DNA from 2 places in the Kitasatospora sp. NPDC127116 genome. Region 2 is predicted to be linked to the other one. Evidence: riboswitches for the same ligand, from Rfam matches in the RefSeq annotation. Region 2 holds a riboswitch; the other holds the start of a gene.
What was found. A riboswitch is a leader RNA that binds a small molecule or an ion and turns the genes downstream of it on or off. The one in region 2 is predicted to bind glycine.

Region 1 (8,570 bases), on a different contig from region 2:
CCGTGCAAGCATCATGCCCACCTCGAAGATCGATACCCGAATGCGCGTACTGGCTTGCATTGCAAGGCATCTGACGGAAAATCAGACGAACTGTAGACTTGCCCGGCGCCACAGCCTGTGATAAACAGATCACCCTGTGCATCTGTTCGAATTGGTACAGCGCTCCGGCCGGTCCGCCTCGCCCCGAAGGCCCTCGTCGACGGCGGCGACCGCGCCGGCACCGCGATCCTGCACAACCGGACACGACCGGGCCCCCGTCACCGAAGACGCGTCGCCCGCCACGCCGGTATGCCGCACTCGCACGCCGATCTCGCTTGGAGAGGCGGACCCCGCCATGACTCTGCAAACCCCCCAGCCCCCGCCGAGCGCACTGCGCGCCGTCCTGGGCGCGCTCGACTCGGAGACCGCACTGCGCCAGCCCGCCGCCGCAGCACTGCGTCATCCGACCGGCCCGCTGCTCCCCGCCCACCCCCTCGCGGTGCACGTCCTGACCGGCGGGCGCCCGGAGCTCCCGGCCGCCCGCCGCACCGGCTGGCGCTTCCTGATCAAGGACGGCGCCGAGGTGGCCGCCGCCGCCGAGGTGGTGCAGAGCGCCGAGGGCCACACCTTCTCCCACTTCACCGCGGGCCCCTACCTCGACTCGACGGTCCGGGCGCTGCGCGAGGCCTGGCAGCTCGCCCAGACCTCCCGGACCCGCCAACAGCCCCGGCTGCTGACGTTCCCCGGCCAGTACGCCACGGCGCTGTGGCTGCACGGCCCCGACGGCGACCCGGCCGCCGACCTGCTGATCCCGCTGGCCCCGGCCCCGCTCGGCGTCACCGCGCACCGCGCCTGCCCGGCCGCCGAACTGCTGCCGCTGCTCGCCCGCGCCCCGCTCGCCAGGCCGCTGCTGCTCGGCTCCTCCTGACCCACCGACGCCCCCTCGGGCCGCCGGGCCCACCCGCCCGGCGGCCCGAGGCCGTACCCGCGCGCCCGCACGGCGCCCCGCGGTCCCCCGGCCCTGCCGGCGCACCCGCCCCCGCGGCTCCTCACCCGAACGGCGACCACCCGTCCGGGCCATCCGGCATGGCCTCATCGGGCCATGCCCCGACTGACCCACTGGTGCGCCTTTTCCCGTCGGCCCCACCTGAACGGGTGATCTCTACCCGGGAGTTGTGGCGCATGTCACGAAATCCCTGCGCGCGGGTCCCGGGATGCCGACACTGGGAACCAGCGTGGAAGGACCCCCTGTCCTACCCACTTGAACGCCGGTCCACACTTGGCCGGCGTGCGGACAGGATCCGACCACCGCGGCGGTTCCGGACGGCACGGCCTCCGGCGACCGCACCACGGGGAGGATCGCAGAGCGAAGCGAGGGTACGCGTATGTGCCAGCACCGTCCTGAGTGCCCATCGGCCGAGTCCGAGGACCGCGAGGCGGCCGCGTCGGTGGCCCGCCATCCGGAGCAGGGCTGGAGCCTGCTCTGCAACGGCGTCGTCCTGTTCGAGGACACCGGAGAGCTGCTGCCCGACGGCCGGGTGATCGCCCCGCGCCGCCCTGTCGCCCACGCGGCCTGACCACCCGTCCGGCCGTACGGCGGGGGCAGCCGCCGACTCGACAGCACCACGGGCAGGGCCCCGGCGGAAACTCCGCCGGGGCCCTGTCGTGCGGGTCGGACCTCCGAGGGCCCGGTCCGGTCAGACGCCGTACTCGTCCAGCGGCGGGCAGGAGCAGACCAGGTTGCGGTCGCCGTACGCGCCGTCGATCCGGCTCACCGGCGGCCAGTACTTGTCCGCCGGGTTCACGCCCGCCGGGAAGACCGCCTCCTGCCGCGAGTAGCCGTGCGCCCAGTCGCCGGCCAGCGTGGCGGCGGTGTGCGGGGCGTTGCGCAGCGGGTTGTCGTCGGCCGCCCACTCGCCCGAGCCGACCTTGTCGATCTCGGCCCGGATGGTGATCATCGCGTCGCAGAACCGGTCGATCTCGTACAGGTCCTCGGACTCGGTCGGCTCGATCATCAGCGTGCCGGCCACCGGGAAGGACATCGTCGGCGCGTGGAAGCCGTAGTCGATCAGGCGCTTGGCGATGTCGTCCACCGTCACGCCCGTCTCCTTGGTCAGCGGGCGCAGGTCGATGATGCACTCGTGCGCGACCAGCCCGCCCGGGCCGGTGTAGAGCACCGGGAAGTGCGGCGCCAGGCGCTTGGCGATGTAGTTGGCGTTCAGCACCGCGACCTGGGTCGCGCGCTTGAGGCCCTCGCCGCCCATCAGCCGGACGTACGCCCAGGAGATCGGCAGGATGGCCGCCGAGCCCCACGGCGCGGCCGAGATCGGGCCCACGCCGGTGGCCGGGCCGGCCTCCGCCTGCAGCGGGTGGTTCGGCAGGTACGGCGCCAGGTGGGCGCGCACCGCGACCGGGCCGACGCCCGGGCCGCCGCCGCCGTGCGGGATGCAGAAGGTCTTGTGCAGGTTCAGGTGGGAGACGTCCGCGCCGAACTTGCCCGGCTTGGCGAGGCCGACCAGGGCGTTCAGGTTGGCGCCGTCCACGTACACCTGGCCGCCGGCCTCGTGCACCAGGGCGCAGATGTCGGTGATCTGGGTCTCGTACACGCCGTGGGTGGACGGGTAGGTGACCATCAGCACCGACAGGTTGTCGCGGTGCTGCTCGATCTTGGCCTTCAGGTCCTCGACGTCCACGTCGCCGTCGACCAGGGTCTTCACCACGACCACCCGCATGCCGGCCATCACGGCGGAGGCCGCGTTGGTGCCGTGCGCGGAGGACGGGATCAGGCAGACGTCGCGCTGGGTGTCACCGTTGGCGTGGTGGTAGGCGCGGACGGCCAGCAGGCCGGCCAGCTCGCCCTGCGAGCCGGCGTTCGGCTGGATCGAGACGGCGTCGTAGCCGGTCACCTCGACCAGCTGCTGCTCCAGCTGGCGGATCAGGGTGAGGTAGCCCTGGGCCTGGTCGATCGGCGCGAAGGGGTGCAGCTGGCCGAACTCCGGCCAGGTCACCGCCTCCATCTCGGTGGTCGCGTTGAGCTTCATGGTGCAGGAGCCCAGCGGGATCATGCCGCGGTCCAGCGCGTAGTCCCGGTCCGACAGGCGGCGCAGGTAGCGCAGCATGGCGGTCTCCGAGCGGTGGCTGTGGAAGACCGGGTGGGTCAGGTACTCGTCCTCGCGCAGCAGCGCGGCGGGCAGCGCGTCGGCGGTCTCGGGGACCTCGACCGGCTCGACGCCGAACGCGGCCCAGACGCCGGCCAGGTGCTCGCGGGTGGTGGTCTCGTCGGTGGAGACGGAGATCCGGTCCGCGCCGTCCTGGAACAGGTTGATGCCGTTGGCGCGGGCGGCGGCGGCGATCTCGGCGGCGCGGCCCGGGACGACGGCGGTGACGGTGTCGAAGAACTCGCCGTGCAGCAGCTCGACGCCGCCGGCCCGCAGGCCCTCGGCGAGCGCGGCGGCGTAGCGGTGGGTGCGGCGGGCGATGTCGGCCAGGCCGTCCGGGCCGTGGTAGACGGCGTACATCGAGGCCATCACGGCGAGCAGCACCTGGGCGGTGCAGATGTTGCTGGTGGCCTTCTCGCGGCGGATGTGCTGCTCGCGGGTCTGCAGCGCCAGGCGGTAGGCGCGGTTGCCGTCGACGTCGACGGAGACGCCGACCAGGCGGCCGGGCAGCGAGCGGGCGTACTCGGCGCGCACCGACAGGTAGCCGGCGTGCGGGCCGCCGAAGCCCATCGGCACGCCGAAGCGCTGCGAGGTGCCGCAGGCGATGTCGGCGCCCAGCGAGCCCGGGGACTTGAGCAGGGTCAGCGCGAGCAGGTCGGCGGCGACGGCGACGATCGCGCCCAGGCCGTGCGCCTGCTCGATCACCGGGGTGAGGTCGCGGACCACGCCGGTGGCACCCGGGTACTGGAGCAGCACGCCGAAGACGCCGCGCTCGGCGATCTCGGCCGGGATGCCCTCGGACAGGTCGGCGACGACGACCTCGACGCCGGTCGGCACGGCGCGGGTGTTGATCACCGCGACGGTCTGCGGCAGGGTCTCGGCGTCGACCAGGAAGACGCCGCCCTTGACCTTGGTGACGCGGCGGGCCAGCGCCATCGCCTCGGCGGCCGCGGTGCCCTCGTCCAGCAGGGAGGAGCCGGAGGTCGGCAGGCCGGTCAGGTCGGAGACCAGGGTCTGGAAGTTCAGCAGCGCCTCCAGGCGCCCCTGCGAGATCTCCGGCTGGTACGGGGTGTAGGCGGTGTACCAGGCCGGGTTCTCCATGACGTTGCGCAGGATCACCGGCGGGGTGAAGGTGCCGTAGTAGCCCAGGCCGATCATCGGCTGGAGCACCTGGTTGCGGCCGGCCAGCTCGCGCAGTTCGGCGAGGACCTGGGCCTCGGACCGGCCCGCGGGCAGGTCCAGGGCGGTGATGGAGCGGATCGCCTCGGGCACCGCGGTCCCGGCGAGCTCGTCCAGCGAGCCGTAGCCGACGGACGCCAGCATCTTCTCCTGCGCGGCGGCGTCGGGGCCGATGTGGCGGTTCTCGAAGGGGCTGGCCAGCTCAAGCTCGGTGAGGGTCGAGGCGCCGGTGGGGCGTCCCGCGTTCGGCTGGGCGTTCATGGTGGTCGAGGCCTCCTGGTCACGGACCGGCGGGGGTACGCACGCCGGCCGGCTCCACCGCTGCGGGCAGCGGACGAGCCTGGGCGCGCGGACCCAACAGGCCTCCCCCTCTGTCATCGGGACCTGAGAGCTTCACCCGCACGGAGCGCTGTGGGCGCCCCGCCGGCTTGCACCGTCGGTGAGGGTGGTGATCGCCGGCTTCCGTGCCGACGCTCCTGCCCTGCTTTCCAGAGTGACCTACCCCACACGGTACGGATGCCTGAGAGATTCCGGGGAGGAGTTGCTCCTTCGGCGCTCCGACCAGCGGTTTTCGTGATCGGAGACTCTCCCGAGCGGGCTCTGCGGTCGCCGCCCAGGGTACCAGCGGGAGGCCCCCCGATCACGGGTGTGTCTGGTCACTGGAGGTCTACGCGCGTCCCCCGGACGGTCCAGTGCCAACCCCGTACGGCGCACCCGGGGTCGCGCTCGTCCGATTCATGGCTTTTGGTGTGAAGTGGCGGACGGAATCGGGTGCTCCGGCCGCCTTCCTGCGGGAGTTCCGCAGGTTCAGCGCGCGGGAGGAAAGAAGTGCAGACGGACATCGACCCCCGGGACCTCATCGGCCACAAAGCCGTCGACCGCAACGGAGACAAGATCGGCACGGTCGACGAGGTCTACCTGGACGACGCCACCGGCCGGCCCGAGTGGGCCGCGGTCCGGACCGGCATCTTCGGCCGGGACGCCTTCGTCCCCCTGACCACGAGCGAGTTCGCCGGCGACGAGCTCCGGGTGCCGTACGACAAGTCGCTGGTGAAGGAGTCGCCGGACTTCGGCGTCGGCCAGCACCTGTCCCCCGCCCAGGAGCTCCAGCTCTACCGCTACTACGGGCTCGACACCCCGATGGACAGCCGCCCGAACGGCGAGAACGGGAGCCGGCCCAGGCAGCCCGACCTCGACTTCGGCACCACGGCGGCGGCGGCCGCCACGACGACCGCGGCGGCCCCGGCCAAGTCGCTCACCTTCCACACCCCCGAGCGGTCACCCGAGCGGTCGCCCGAGCACTCCCCCGAGTCCGCACCGACCAGGCCCCCCGTTGCCGCCGCGCCCGTTGCCGCCGACACCACCAGGACCGCCCCGGAGGCCGAGCTGCGGAGCCTCAGCACCCCCGCGGCCCCCACCGCCTCCCCGCCGGCCGAGCCCGGCTTCGCCGCACCCGCCGCCAGCACCGCCTCCGCCGCCCCCGTCGTGGAGCCGAAGCCGCAGCCGCAGCCCGCCGCCACGCCCGTCCCCACGCTCGCCCCGGCGGCCGCCACCACCGCGGCCGCGAACGTCACCGCCGCCGCGAACGCCGACGCCTCCTCGTCCGCCCCCAGCAGCCCGGTCGAGATCACCTGCCGCGAGGAGCGGCTGGAGATCACCACCGAGTGGCACACCCTCGGTACCGCGAAGCTGCGCAAGTACGTGACGACCGAACAGGTGGAGCGCCGCATCCCGGTGGTCCGCGAGCGCGTCCGGGTCGAGCGGACGCCGATCAGCGACGCCGAGCGCGCCACGCTCACCGAGAAGGAGATCTCCGAGGCCGTCGAGGAGGTGACCCTCCGCGAGGAACGCGCGGTGGTGCGCAAGTACCTCGCCCCCGTCGAGCGGGTCCGCCTGATCGTCGAGCGGTACACGACCGAGGAGGTGGTCCGGGAGGAACTCCGCCGCGAGAACGTCGAGGTCCACGACGCCACCGCCACCCGGCCCACCGCCTCGGCCACCCCCGCCCATTCCGCCGCCCCGCCCTCCGGCGCGTCCCCCGACGCGGCCCGTGACATGGCCCACGAGGCGCCCCGCCCGGCCGGCCTGCGACCGCTCGTCTGACCGCGGGGGCAACGCCCCGCGACCAGGGCCCCGGACACCGTCCGGGGCCCTGGTCGCGCGCCCGACCGGGCGCCCGACCTCCCTTGTCGCGTACCCGACCGTTCGTCTTTGCCAAAGCTTAACCACTCGATATTTGACACTCTGAAGTATCTCCCTGCATGGTTACTTCAGTTCATTCACTATGTACGGGAGGAAGCAACCGTGAGTGAGGCACCACAGCCCACCACCGCGGCCGAGAAGCAGAGCAGCGCCCGGGTCCTGCCGGCCCTCATCCTGGCGATGCTGTCGTTCAGCGTGGTGCAGACCGCGGTCGTCCCGATCCTGCCCTCGCTGGCCAAGGAACTGAGCGTCTCCGCGTCCAGCATCACCTGGCTGATGACCGCCAACCTGCTCTCCGCAGCCGTGCTGACTCCCCTCCTGGGCCGCTTCGGCGACCTCCGGGGCCGCAAGCCGATGCTGCTGATCTCGCTGGCCGGCCTGGTCGCCGGTTCGGCGCTGGCGGTCAGCACCCACTCCTTCACCTGGCTGGTCGTCGCCCGTGTCCTCCAGGGCGCCGGCGGTGGCGTCCTGCCGCTGGCGATCAGCATCGTCCGGGACGAGCTGCCCAAGCGGAAGGTGACCGGCGGCGTCGCCGCCATCAGCGCCTCGATGGGCGTCGGCTCCGGCCTCGGCCTGGTCGCCACCGGCCTCCTGCTGGAGCACTGGGACTACAAGTCGATCTTCTGGATGGGCCTGGTCTTCGGCCTGATCGCGATCGCCCTGGTCGCCTTCCGCGTCCCGACCGACCCGGTCACCGACAAGGAGGGCGGCGCCGACCCGCTCGGCGCCCTCACCCTGGCCGGCTGGCTCTCCGCGCTGCTGGTCGCGGTCAGCCAGGGCAACCACTGGGGCTGGACCTCCAACAAGACGCTCGGCCTGTTCGCCGTCGCCGCCGTGGTCGCCCTGGTCTGGGGGATCATCGAGACCAAGGTCGCGCACCCGCTCGTGGACATGAAGATGATGGCCCGTCCGGCCGTCGCCTTCACCAACGTGGCCGGCCTGCTCATCGGCTTCGGCATGTACGGCTCCTTCATGGTCATCAGCAACTTCGCCCAGACCCCGGAGAAGCTGACCCACTACGGCTTCACCGCCAGCGTGCTGCACGCCGGCCTCCTGCTGCTGCCGTCCGCGATCGGCTCGATGGTCGCCGCCCCGGTCGGCGCCCTGCTGATCGCCCGTCGCGGCCCGCGTCTGCCGCTGGTCCTCGGTGGCGTCCTCGGCGCCGTCGCGATGGCCTACCTGGCCGTGCGCCACGGGCACGAGGGCGACATCTACACCGCCTCGGCGATCTTCGGTCTCGGCGTCGGCCTCGCCTTCGCCGCGATGCCGGCCTACATCAACGGCGCCGTCCCGGTCGAGCAGAGCGGCATCGCCAACGGCATGAACTCCGTGCTGCGCACGGTCGGTGGCGCGATCGGCACCGCCGTCATGGCCGCCATCCTGACCGGCGACACCATGAAGCTGCCGCCGCAGATCCCGCTCTCCCTGCCCACCCTGGACGCCTACAAGCACGCGTTCTGGACGGCAGCCGTGGTCTGCGCCGTCGCCGGCGTCGTCCCGTTCCTGATCCGCGGCGGCACCGCGGCCGCCACCGCGACGGTCGCCGGCGGCGCGGCCCAGCAGGACTCCAGCCCCGAGCTGGTCAAGACCGACGCCTGACAGGGCGTCCGGCCCCCGCGCTCAGGGACAGGGCGCGGGGCCCCGGCCTCCGTACGTCGCGAGGGCATCACGAACGTACGGGGTCCGGCACGGTGATCGGCCCCACCCGGTACTCCCCCACCGGGTGGGGCCGCTTCGCGTTTCAGGCGCCCTCCGCCGGACCGCCGCCCTCGTCCGGCGCTCCGTCCGCCCCCTCGTCCCGGCGCAGCGGCAGCGGCCGGGAGGGTTCGAGCGCCGGGTCGTCCACCGCGAAGGTCCGCACCCGCCCGCGCTCGCTCCACGGCGTCTCGAACCGTACGGTGACCCTCCCGACGCCGCTGCCCTGCACCCAGCCCGGCCCGTGCTCCGCGTGCCGGACGTCCTGCCCGGGCATCCAGCGCCGCACCACGACGGCCTCCGGCTCCTCCGCGGCCTCCTCGGTCTCGGCCGCCGCCTCCGCGTGCTCCGCGGCCT
Region 2 (8,570 bases):
CTCCGGATCGTTCCCGGCGGTGGTCACGGTTGCGGTCATGGTCAGTTGGTCCCCTCGCCGACGGTGGCCGGCCCACGGGTGCCGGTCGCCGGCTTCGGCGGTGCGGCTGCGGACGTGCGGAGGTGCTTAGGAGGAGCGGGTGTTGACGGCAGTGCGTCGTGCACAGGCACTGCCACCACGCGGGATGGGCGTCGCGTGGGCGGACTGTCGGCGTGCGCGCTCGCCCTTGTGGGGTTCAAGCACGCGCGGTGCGTTGCGCAGAACTCTCTGCCATCCGAACTGGCTTGCGCCAGCCCTGCCAACCGACAGATGCCCAACTGTGATCTGCGTGCATGCACCTCCCCGGTCTTCGGCATATACCTCTTCACATGGCTGTAACTGCCATGTCAAGATGACCGGAGCACACATCCGGAAATTCGTCCGGAAAGCATCGAAGCCGACTTGATGGACAATCAAGTCGGCTTCGGGGAATGAGTTTTGGGAATCAGCGCCCGGGGTAGCCGGGCCACGGCCGCTGCGGCGGCTGCTGCTGCCAGCCCTGCGCCGGCGACTGGGTGCCGTACCCGTAACCCGGCATCGACTGCCCCGGGTACGGCGGCGGGGGCACCGGCGGGTACGGACCGGTCGGCGGGCGGCCCGCCTCCCGGTCGAAGAACGGCCGCGCGTTGGCGCGCATCCACAGCGCCACCGGGTCGTACTCGTCCGACATCGCCACCGTGGACACCGCGAGCCCCTCCGGGGCCACCGCGATCGCACGCTGCATCAGCGCCCGCACCGCCTCCACCGCCGGCGGCGAACTCTCGTACAGGTCGAGGCCGATGGCCAGGTACGGCTCCCCCACCGCGGGCTGCACCCAGGCCCGGCGCAGGGCCCGCACCGCGCGCACCTCGGCGGCCTGCCGCTCCAGCAGCGCGAAGAACGACTGGGCGTTCAGCTGCGGCTCGCTCAGCTTCAACGGCCCGGCCGGCAGCCGGTCCAGGCCCGCGGCGACCCGCCGCAGGTCCGCCCACGGCACGCCGACGCCGCCGCCGGGCGCGTGCGGGTTGAGCCACAGGCCCCAGCGGGTGCGGTAGAGCGAGGCCGCGATCTCCCGGCCGGAGATGACCTCGTGGGCCCGCGCCCAGCCGGAGGCGGTCAGCTGCTCGGACGAGGTGACGGCCGGCGCGTAGCCGTGGCCGCTGATCTCCATGTTCCCGTACTGGGCGTCCGGGCTGCCCGGCGTGCCGTGCCACAGCAGCATCCAGACCTGGCCGTCCGCCAGCGCGTGCAGCAGCCGCTCGTACGCGTCGTAGCGCTCCGGCGCGACGTCGCGCAGGGCGCGCTCCAACGCGCCGGGATCAGCTCCCGGGCGCCCGGCCGGTGCCTGGCCCCAGGGCCCCGGCACACCGCCCGCTCCCGTTCCCGCACTCATGCGCCCACCTCGCCGCGCCTCTTTCCCTCAACCCGCCGGCCCGTCGGCCGTCTGCACGCACCCTATGGCGCTGCACCGGCCACCGCCACGGCGACGTGCCTTTGATACGAACCCCGCTCAGCCCCGCGAATAGAACGGCAGTACCCGGGTGAGCAGCCACTCGACCACCGGGTCGTCGGCGAGGTCGAGCAGTACGAGGTGGACGCCGCCGGGCAGCGGCGCGGTTCCCAGCGCTCGGCCGAGCGCGTCGTTCACCGCGGCCGGATCGGCCGGTGCCGCCGGGTCCAGCTGGACGCCCACGAACATCACGGTCGGCTCGCCCTCGATGCTGGCCAGCGCCCTGCGGGCGGTCAACACTCCCGGCATTGCCGACAGTTCGCCCCGGCAGGCGGCCAGGAAGTGCTCCGGGTCCTCGCCCGGCACCGGCTCGCGCAGCGCCACCCGGCCGCCGGTCGGCGCCGTGGCGTCGTCAGCGGCCTCCCAGCGGTCCCCGCGCGGACCGCGGCGCAGCTCGGCGACCCCCTGCGGCGGCACCGGGATGCCCACGGCCGCGTCCGGGTTCACCGCGATGCCCACGCCCAGCGGCAGCCCGCGGGCGAACTCCCACACCGGCGCCACCGCGAAGGCCATCCCCGGCGCCTGCTGGAGGAACACCTCCTGCGAGGAGAACACCGGCACGTACGGATCGCCGCCCAGCTCGACGGTCGGCAGGTCCAGCGCCTGCCCCTGCGGATCGGCCCCGGCCGGCAGCGGCACCCACACCTGGCTGCGCGCCAGCACCTCGATCACCCTCGGCGTCGCGCCCGGGTCGCCCAGGGCCGCGGTCAGCACCTGCTCCAGCTCGTTGGCCGGCCAGGAACCGCCCGCCGGCGCCTCCTGCGGTCCGCCCCACTCCTGCTGCTGCTCCACCGGGTACCCCATGCGCCGCCGATCCCGCCCTCTGCCGCTCGGCCGCCCTCTGCTGCGCCGACGCGCAGCAGTCTAGGGCCCCCGGGGCCTCCCCTTTAGGGCTCGTGTTCGGGTGCCGCGCGGGCCCCGGTCCCGGGTGCCGTCCCGGGCCCGCGCCCGGGTGCCGCGCGGTGTGACCGGGTCCCCTCTCCCCTCGCCGTCCCGGACGTGCCATGATGTGCCCGTCCGACGGCATGCGCCGCGGGCCCCCACAACTCCATACCGGCCGCTCGAACCCGCGCGGGAGAGCCCGGAGTGCCGTTCAGGCACAGCCGGCGCCGAAGGAGCAAGTCCTCCCCGGAATCTCTCAGGCACCCCTACCGCACGGGTTAGGCACATCTGGAAAGCGGCGCCCGGCCCTGTCGTGCGCCCACCCACGGTGCAAGCCGTCATGCTGTCCCCCAAGCTGGAAACAGCTGCGGGCGGTGGGCGGTGAAGCTCTCAGGTTCGACGACAGATGGGGAGACCCACGCCGCCGCATGCCCGCGCGCAGGGTCGAACCCGAGCGGGTCCGGTCCGGCGCGTGCACCCCTGAGTGCCCCGACCGAGGAGTTCCTGGCCATGTCGTCCCTCCGCCTGACCGCGCTCGACGCGCTGCACCGCGCCCTCGGCGCGACCATGACCGACTTCGCCGGCTGGGACATGCCGCTGCGCTACGGCAGCGAGCGCGAGGAGCACCTCGCGGTCCGCACCCAGGCCGGCCTGTTCGACCTCTCGCACATGGGCGAGATCACCGTCACCGGCCCGCAGGCGGGCGAGATGCTGGACCACGCGCTGGTCGGCTTCGTCTCCGCGCTGGGCGTGCTGCGCGCCCGCTACACCATGATCTGCGCCGAGGACGGCGGCATCCTGGACGACCTGATCGTCTACCGCCTGCGCGAGGACGCCTTCCTGGTCGTCGCCAACGCCTCCAACGCCCAGCTGGTCCTCGACGAGCTGATCGCCCGCGCCAAGGGCTTCGACGCCGTCGTCACCGACGACCGCGACACCTACGCGCTGATCGCCGTCCAGGGCCCGGAGGCCACCGGCATCCTGACGAAGACCACCGACGCCGACCTGCCCGGCCTGAAGTACTACGCGATCCTCCCGGCCCGGGTGGCCGACCGCGACGTGCTGCTCGCCCGCACCGGCTACACCGGCGAGGACGGCTTCGAGATCTTCTGCCGGCCGGCCGACGCCGAGCCGGTCTGGCAGGCGCTGACCGCCGCGGGCGAGGGCCACGGCCTGATCGCGTGCGGCCTGTCCTGCCGCGACACGCTGCGCCTGGAGGCCGGCATGCCGCTGTACGGGCACGAGCTGTCCACCGACCTCACCCCGTTCGACGCCGGCCTGGGCCGGGTCGTCCGCTTCGACAAGACCACCAACGAGGGCGCCTTCATCGGCCGCAAGGCGCTGGAGCAGGCCGCCGCCGCGGCCGAGACCAACCCGCCGAAGGTGCTGGTCGGCCTGGTCTCCGAGGGCAAGCGGGTGCCGCGCGCCGAGTACACCGTGGTCTCCACCGAGGGCGAGCCGATCGGCCGGATCACCTCGGGCGCGCCGTCCCCGACCCTGGGCAAGCCGATCGCGATGGCCTACGTCGACGCCGCCCACGCCGTCCCCGGCACCACCGTCGCGGTGGACGTGCGCGGCAAGCACGAGCCCGTCCAGGTCGTGGCGCTGCCGTTCTACAAGCGCGCCCGCTGAGCCTTCGCCGAGGCCCCCGTTTTTCCGTTTGCGCACGTCGCGGCCGTCCGCGCGGCGGCCCGCTTCGTCGTACCCGCTTCCCATCCTGGAGAATGACGCCATGAGCAACCCCCAGCACCTGCAGTACACCAAGGAGCACGAGTGGCTGACCGCGGCCGCGGACGGTGTCTCCACGGTCGGCATCACGGAGCACGCCGCCACCGCCCTCGGTGACATCGTCTACGTGCAGCTGCCCGAGGTCGGCGAGACCGTGACCGCCGGCGAGACCTGTGGCGAGCTGGAGTCCACCAAGTCGGTCAGCGACCTGTACTCCCCGGTGACCGGCGAGGTCACCGAGATCAACCAGGACGTCATCGACGACCCGGCCTCCGTGAACGCGGACCCGTTCGGGAACGCCTGGCTGTTCAAGGTGCGCGTCGAGGCCACCGACGAGCTGCTCAGCGCCGACGAGTACGACGCGCTCATCAACCCCCAGGGCTGAGCCACCCGACGGGACGGGCCGCGCACGGCGGTCCGCCCCGCCCCGGCCCCTTTCCCTCCTCCTCCCGGGAAGACCACACCATGACGGTTCTCAACCAGTCCCTGCACGCCCTCGACCCGGAGATCGCCGCCGCGGTCGACGCCGAGCTGCACCGCCAGCAGACCACCCTGGAGATGATCGCCTCCGAGAACTTCGCCCCGGTGGCGGTCATGGAGGCCCAGGGCTCGGTGCTGACCAACAAGTACGCGGAGGGCTACCCCGGCCGCCGCTACTACGGCGGCTGCGAGCACGTCGACGTGGTCGAGCAGATCGCGATCGACCGCATCAAGGCACTGTTCGGCGCCGAGCACGCCAACGTCCAGCCGCACTCCGGCGCGCAGGCCAACGCCGCCGCGATGTTCGCGCTGATCCAGCCGGGTGACACCATCCTGGGCCTGAGCCTGGCCCACGGCGGTCACCTGACCCACGGCATGAAGATCAACTTCTCCGGCAAGCTCTACAACGTGGCCGCGTACCACGTGGACGAGAAGACCGGCCAGGTCGACATGGCCGAGGTCGAGCGCCTCGCCAAGGAGCACCAGCCGAAGCTGATCATCGCCGGCTGGTCGGCCTACCCGCGCCAGCTCGACTTCGCCGCGTTCCGCCGGATCGCCGACGAGGTCGGCGCGCTGCTCATGGTGGACATGGCGCACTTCGCCGGTCTGGTGGCCGCCGGGCTGCACCCGAACCCGGTGCCGTACGCGGACGTGGTCACCACCACCACCCACAAGACCCTGGGCGGCCCGCGCGGCGGCGTCATCCTGTCCAAGGCCGAGTACGCCAAGAAGATCAACTCCGCGGTCTTCCCCGGCCAGCAGGGCGGCCCGCTGGAGCACGTGATCGCCGGCAAGGCGGTCGCCTTCAAGGTCGCGGCCTCGGAGGAGTTCAAGGAGCGCCAGCAGCGCACCCTGGACGGCGCCCGCATCCTCGCCGAGCGCCTGCTCCAGGCCGACGTGGCCGAGGCCGGCGCCAGCGTGCTCTCCGGTGGCACCGACGTCCACCTGGTCCTGGTCGACCTGCGCAACAGCCAGCTCGACGGCCAGCAGGCCGAGGACCGCCTGCACGAGGTCGGCATCACCGTCAACCGCAACGCGATCCCGAACGACCCGCGCCCGCCGATGGTCACCTCGGGCCTGCGCATCGGCACCCCGGCCCTGGCCACCCGCGGCTTCCAGGCCGAGGACTTCCGCGAGGTCGCCGACATCATCGCCGAGGCGCTCAAGCCCGCCTTCGACGAGACCGTCGCCACCGCGCTCAAGGCCCGGGTCAGCGCCCTGGCCGACAAGTACCCGCTGTACCCGAACCTCTGATCACTCCGGTGATCGTTCGGGCGGGGTGACCGGCCTCACCCCTCCGGCGTACCTGGCACCCCGGGGCACCGCGCACACTGGACAGTGCGCGCGGTGCCCCGTCCCGTGTCGGCCCCTCCCTGCCCGCAAGTCCTTCCACGAGACCAGACAAGGACGTCCCCCGTGGCCATCAGCGTCTTCGACCTCTTCTCCATCGGCATCGGCCCGTCGAGCTCCCACACCGTGGGCCCGATGCGCGCCGCCCGGATGTTCGCCCGCCGACTGCGCTCCGAAGGCCTCCTGGACGGGGTGACGGCGGTGCGCGCCGAGCTGTACGGCTCGCTCGGCGCCACCGGCCACGGCCACGGCACCCCGAAGGCCGTCCTGCTGGGCCTGGAGAACGCCTCGCCCCGCACCGTCGACGTCGACCAGGCCGACAAGGACGTCGAACGGATCATCGCCGAGAAGCGGATCAACCTGGTCGGCGAGCACACCATCGACTTCGACCCGGACACCCAGCTGGTCCTGCACCGCCGCCGCTCGCTGCCGTACCACGCCAACGGCATGACCCTGTGGGCGTACGCGGCGGACGGCTCGACCCTGCTGGAGAAGACCTACTACTCGGTCGGCGGCGGCTTCGTGGTGGACGAGGACGCGATCGGCGCGGACCGGGTCAAGCCCGACGACACCGCGCTGAAGTACCCCTTCCGCACCGGTGACGAGCTGCTGCGGCTCAGCCGGGAGACCGGCCTGTCGATCTCCGGCCTGATGCTGGAGAACGAGAAGGCCTGGCGCAGCGAGGAGGAGATCCGGACCGGTCTGCTGGAGATCTGGTCCGTGATGCAGGAGTGCGTGCGGGCCGGCATGTCCCGCGAGGGCATCCTGCCGGGCGGGCTGAAGGTCCGCCGCCGGGCCGCGTCCGGCGCCCGTGCGCTGCGCGCCGAGGGCATCGGGCCGGCCAACGCGATGGAGTGGGTGACCCTCTACGCGATGGCCGTCAACGAGGAGAACGCCTCCGGGCGCCGGGTGGTCACCGCGCCGACCAACGGCGCCGCCGGGATCATCCCGGCCGTCCTGCACTACTACCTGAACTTCATCCCGGGCGCCGACGACGACGGCATCGTCCGCTTCCTGCTCGCGGCCGGCGCCATCGGCATGCTCTTCAAGGAGAACGCCTCCATCTCCGGCGCCGAGGTCGGCTGCCAGGGAGAGGTCGGCTCCGCCTGCTCGATGGCCGCGGGCGGCCTCGCCGAGGTCCTCGGCGGCACCCCCGAGCAGGTCGAGAACGCCGCCGAGATCGGCATCGAGCACAACCTCGGCCTCACCTGCGACCCGGTCGGCGGCCTGGTCCAGATCCCCTGCATCGAGCGCAACGGCATGGCGTCCGTCAAGGCCGTCACCGCGGCCCGGATGGCCCTGCGCGGCGACGGACGGCACCACGTCTCGCTGGACAAGGCGATCAAGACGATGAAGGAGACCGGGGCCGACATGAAGATCAAGTACAAGGAGACCTCGCGCGGCGGCCTCGCCGTGAACGTCATCGAGTGCTGATCACCCGCTGATCCCGGCAGCCTGACGGCCCCCGGCGGAGTCCTGCTCCGCCGGGGGCCGCTTCGCGTGCCTCGTACGCCTCAGGCCTTCGTCTCGGTCCGGGCTTCGGACTTCGTCTCCGCCCGGGCATCGGCCGGGGCATCGGTCCGGGCTTCGGCCTTCGTCTCCGCCCGGGCTTCGGCCGGGGCATCGGTCCGGGTTCCGGCTCCGGCCGGCCGCGGGGCCCGGCTCGGGCGGACCAGGCAGGCGAAGGCCGTCGCCGCGGCCGCCAGCAGGACCCCGCCCACGACCGTGCCGTGCAGGCCGCCGGTGACCGCCGCCCCGACCGCCTCGTGGACCTCCGCCGGGAGGCCGTCGAGGGAGGCCGGGGTCAGCCCGCTGCCGGTGAGCCGGCCGGCCTCGGCGGACCCGAGGCGCTCCGCGAGGGAGTCCGTGAGCCGCGCCGTGTAGACCGCGCCGAGCGCCGCCATGCCGAGCGAGCCGCCGATGCTCCGCAGCAGCGTGACCACGCCCATCGCCGCGCCCATGTCCCGGGGCGGCACGGCCCCCATCGAGGTCAGCAGGGTGCTCTGCATCACCAGGCCGAGGCCGATCCCGGCGACGGCCGTGAGCGCGGAGGCCAGGGCGATCGGGGTGTCGGTGCGCAGGAGCAGCAGCAGTGCGGCGCCGACCAGGGTGAGCGCGCCGCCCAGCAGCGGGTAGCGCCGCTCGCCGCCCGGCCGGCCCATCAGCCGCGCCGTCACCAGCTGGGTGCCCATCATGCCGAGCATCAGCGGCAGCAGGAGCAGGCCGCCGGCGGTGGGTGAGGCGCCCCGGGCCAGTTGCAGGTAGAGCGGCAGGTAGCCGACCAGGGCGATCATCACCGCGCCGGCGAGGAGGCCGAGCACCTGCGCCACCGTGAAGTTGCGGTCGCGGAACAGCGCGGGCGGGATCAGCGGCCCGGGGGCGCGCAGTTCGGTCCGGACGAACCAGCCCAGCGCGACCAGCGCGACGAGCGCCGTGCCGAGGAGCACCGGGGAGGTCCAGGAGTAGGCGGCGCCGCCCCAGCTGCTGACCAGGGTGAGCGCGAGGATGCCGGTGGTCAGCAGGACGACCCCGGCCCGGTCGAACGGGGCGCGCACCCGCTCGGTCCGCAGCCGTACCCCGACGCCGACCGCGAGCAGCGCGA

Region 1: another riboswitch for glycine. It lies ahead of gcvP (aminomethyl-transferring glycine dehydrogenase); the one in region 2 lies ahead of gcvT (glycine cleavage system aminomethyltransferase GcvT).

Annotation. Positions count from the first base shown of each region.
Region 1 is NZ_JBHXTL010000044.1:42,674-51,243, forward strand. It holds gene ACFVHV_RS19500 (hypothetical protein) at 335-907, shown strand; gene ACFVHV_RS19505 (DUF5999 family protein) at 1,365-1,556, shown strand; gene gcvP (aminomethyl-transferring glycine dehydrogenase) at 1,677-4,577, opposite strand; glycine riboswitch at 4,815-4,918, opposite strand; partial or broken gene ACFVHV_RS19515 (PRC-barrel domain-containing protein) at 5,145-5,528, shown strand; partial or broken gene ACFVHV_RS19520 (YsnF/AvaK domain-containing protein) at 5,955-6,419, shown strand; gene ACFVHV_RS19525 (MFS transporter) at 6,621-8,117, shown strand; gene ACFVHV_RS19530 (DNA polymerase IV) at 8,260-8,570, opposite strand, start outside.
Region 2 is NZ_JBHXTL010000006.1:133,605-142,174, reverse strand. It holds gene ACFVHV_RS04460 (ABC transporter permease) at 1-39, opposite strand, end outside; gene ACFVHV_RS04455 (enhanced serine sensitivity protein SseB C-terminal domain-containing protein) at 485-1,411, opposite strand; gene ACFVHV_RS04450 (enhanced serine sensitivity protein SseB C-terminal domain-containing protein) at 1,529-2,332, opposite strand; glycine riboswitch at 2,591-2,692, shown strand; gene gcvT (glycine cleavage system aminomethyltransferase GcvT) at 2,921-4,042, shown strand; gene gcvH (glycine cleavage system protein GcvH) at 4,143-4,523, shown strand; gene glyA (serine hydroxymethyltransferase) at 4,604-5,872, shown strand; gene ACFVHV_RS04430 (L-serine ammonia-lyase) at 6,035-7,402, shown strand; gene ACFVHV_RS04425 (DHA2 family efflux MFS transporter permease subunit) at 7,483-8,570, opposite strand, start outside.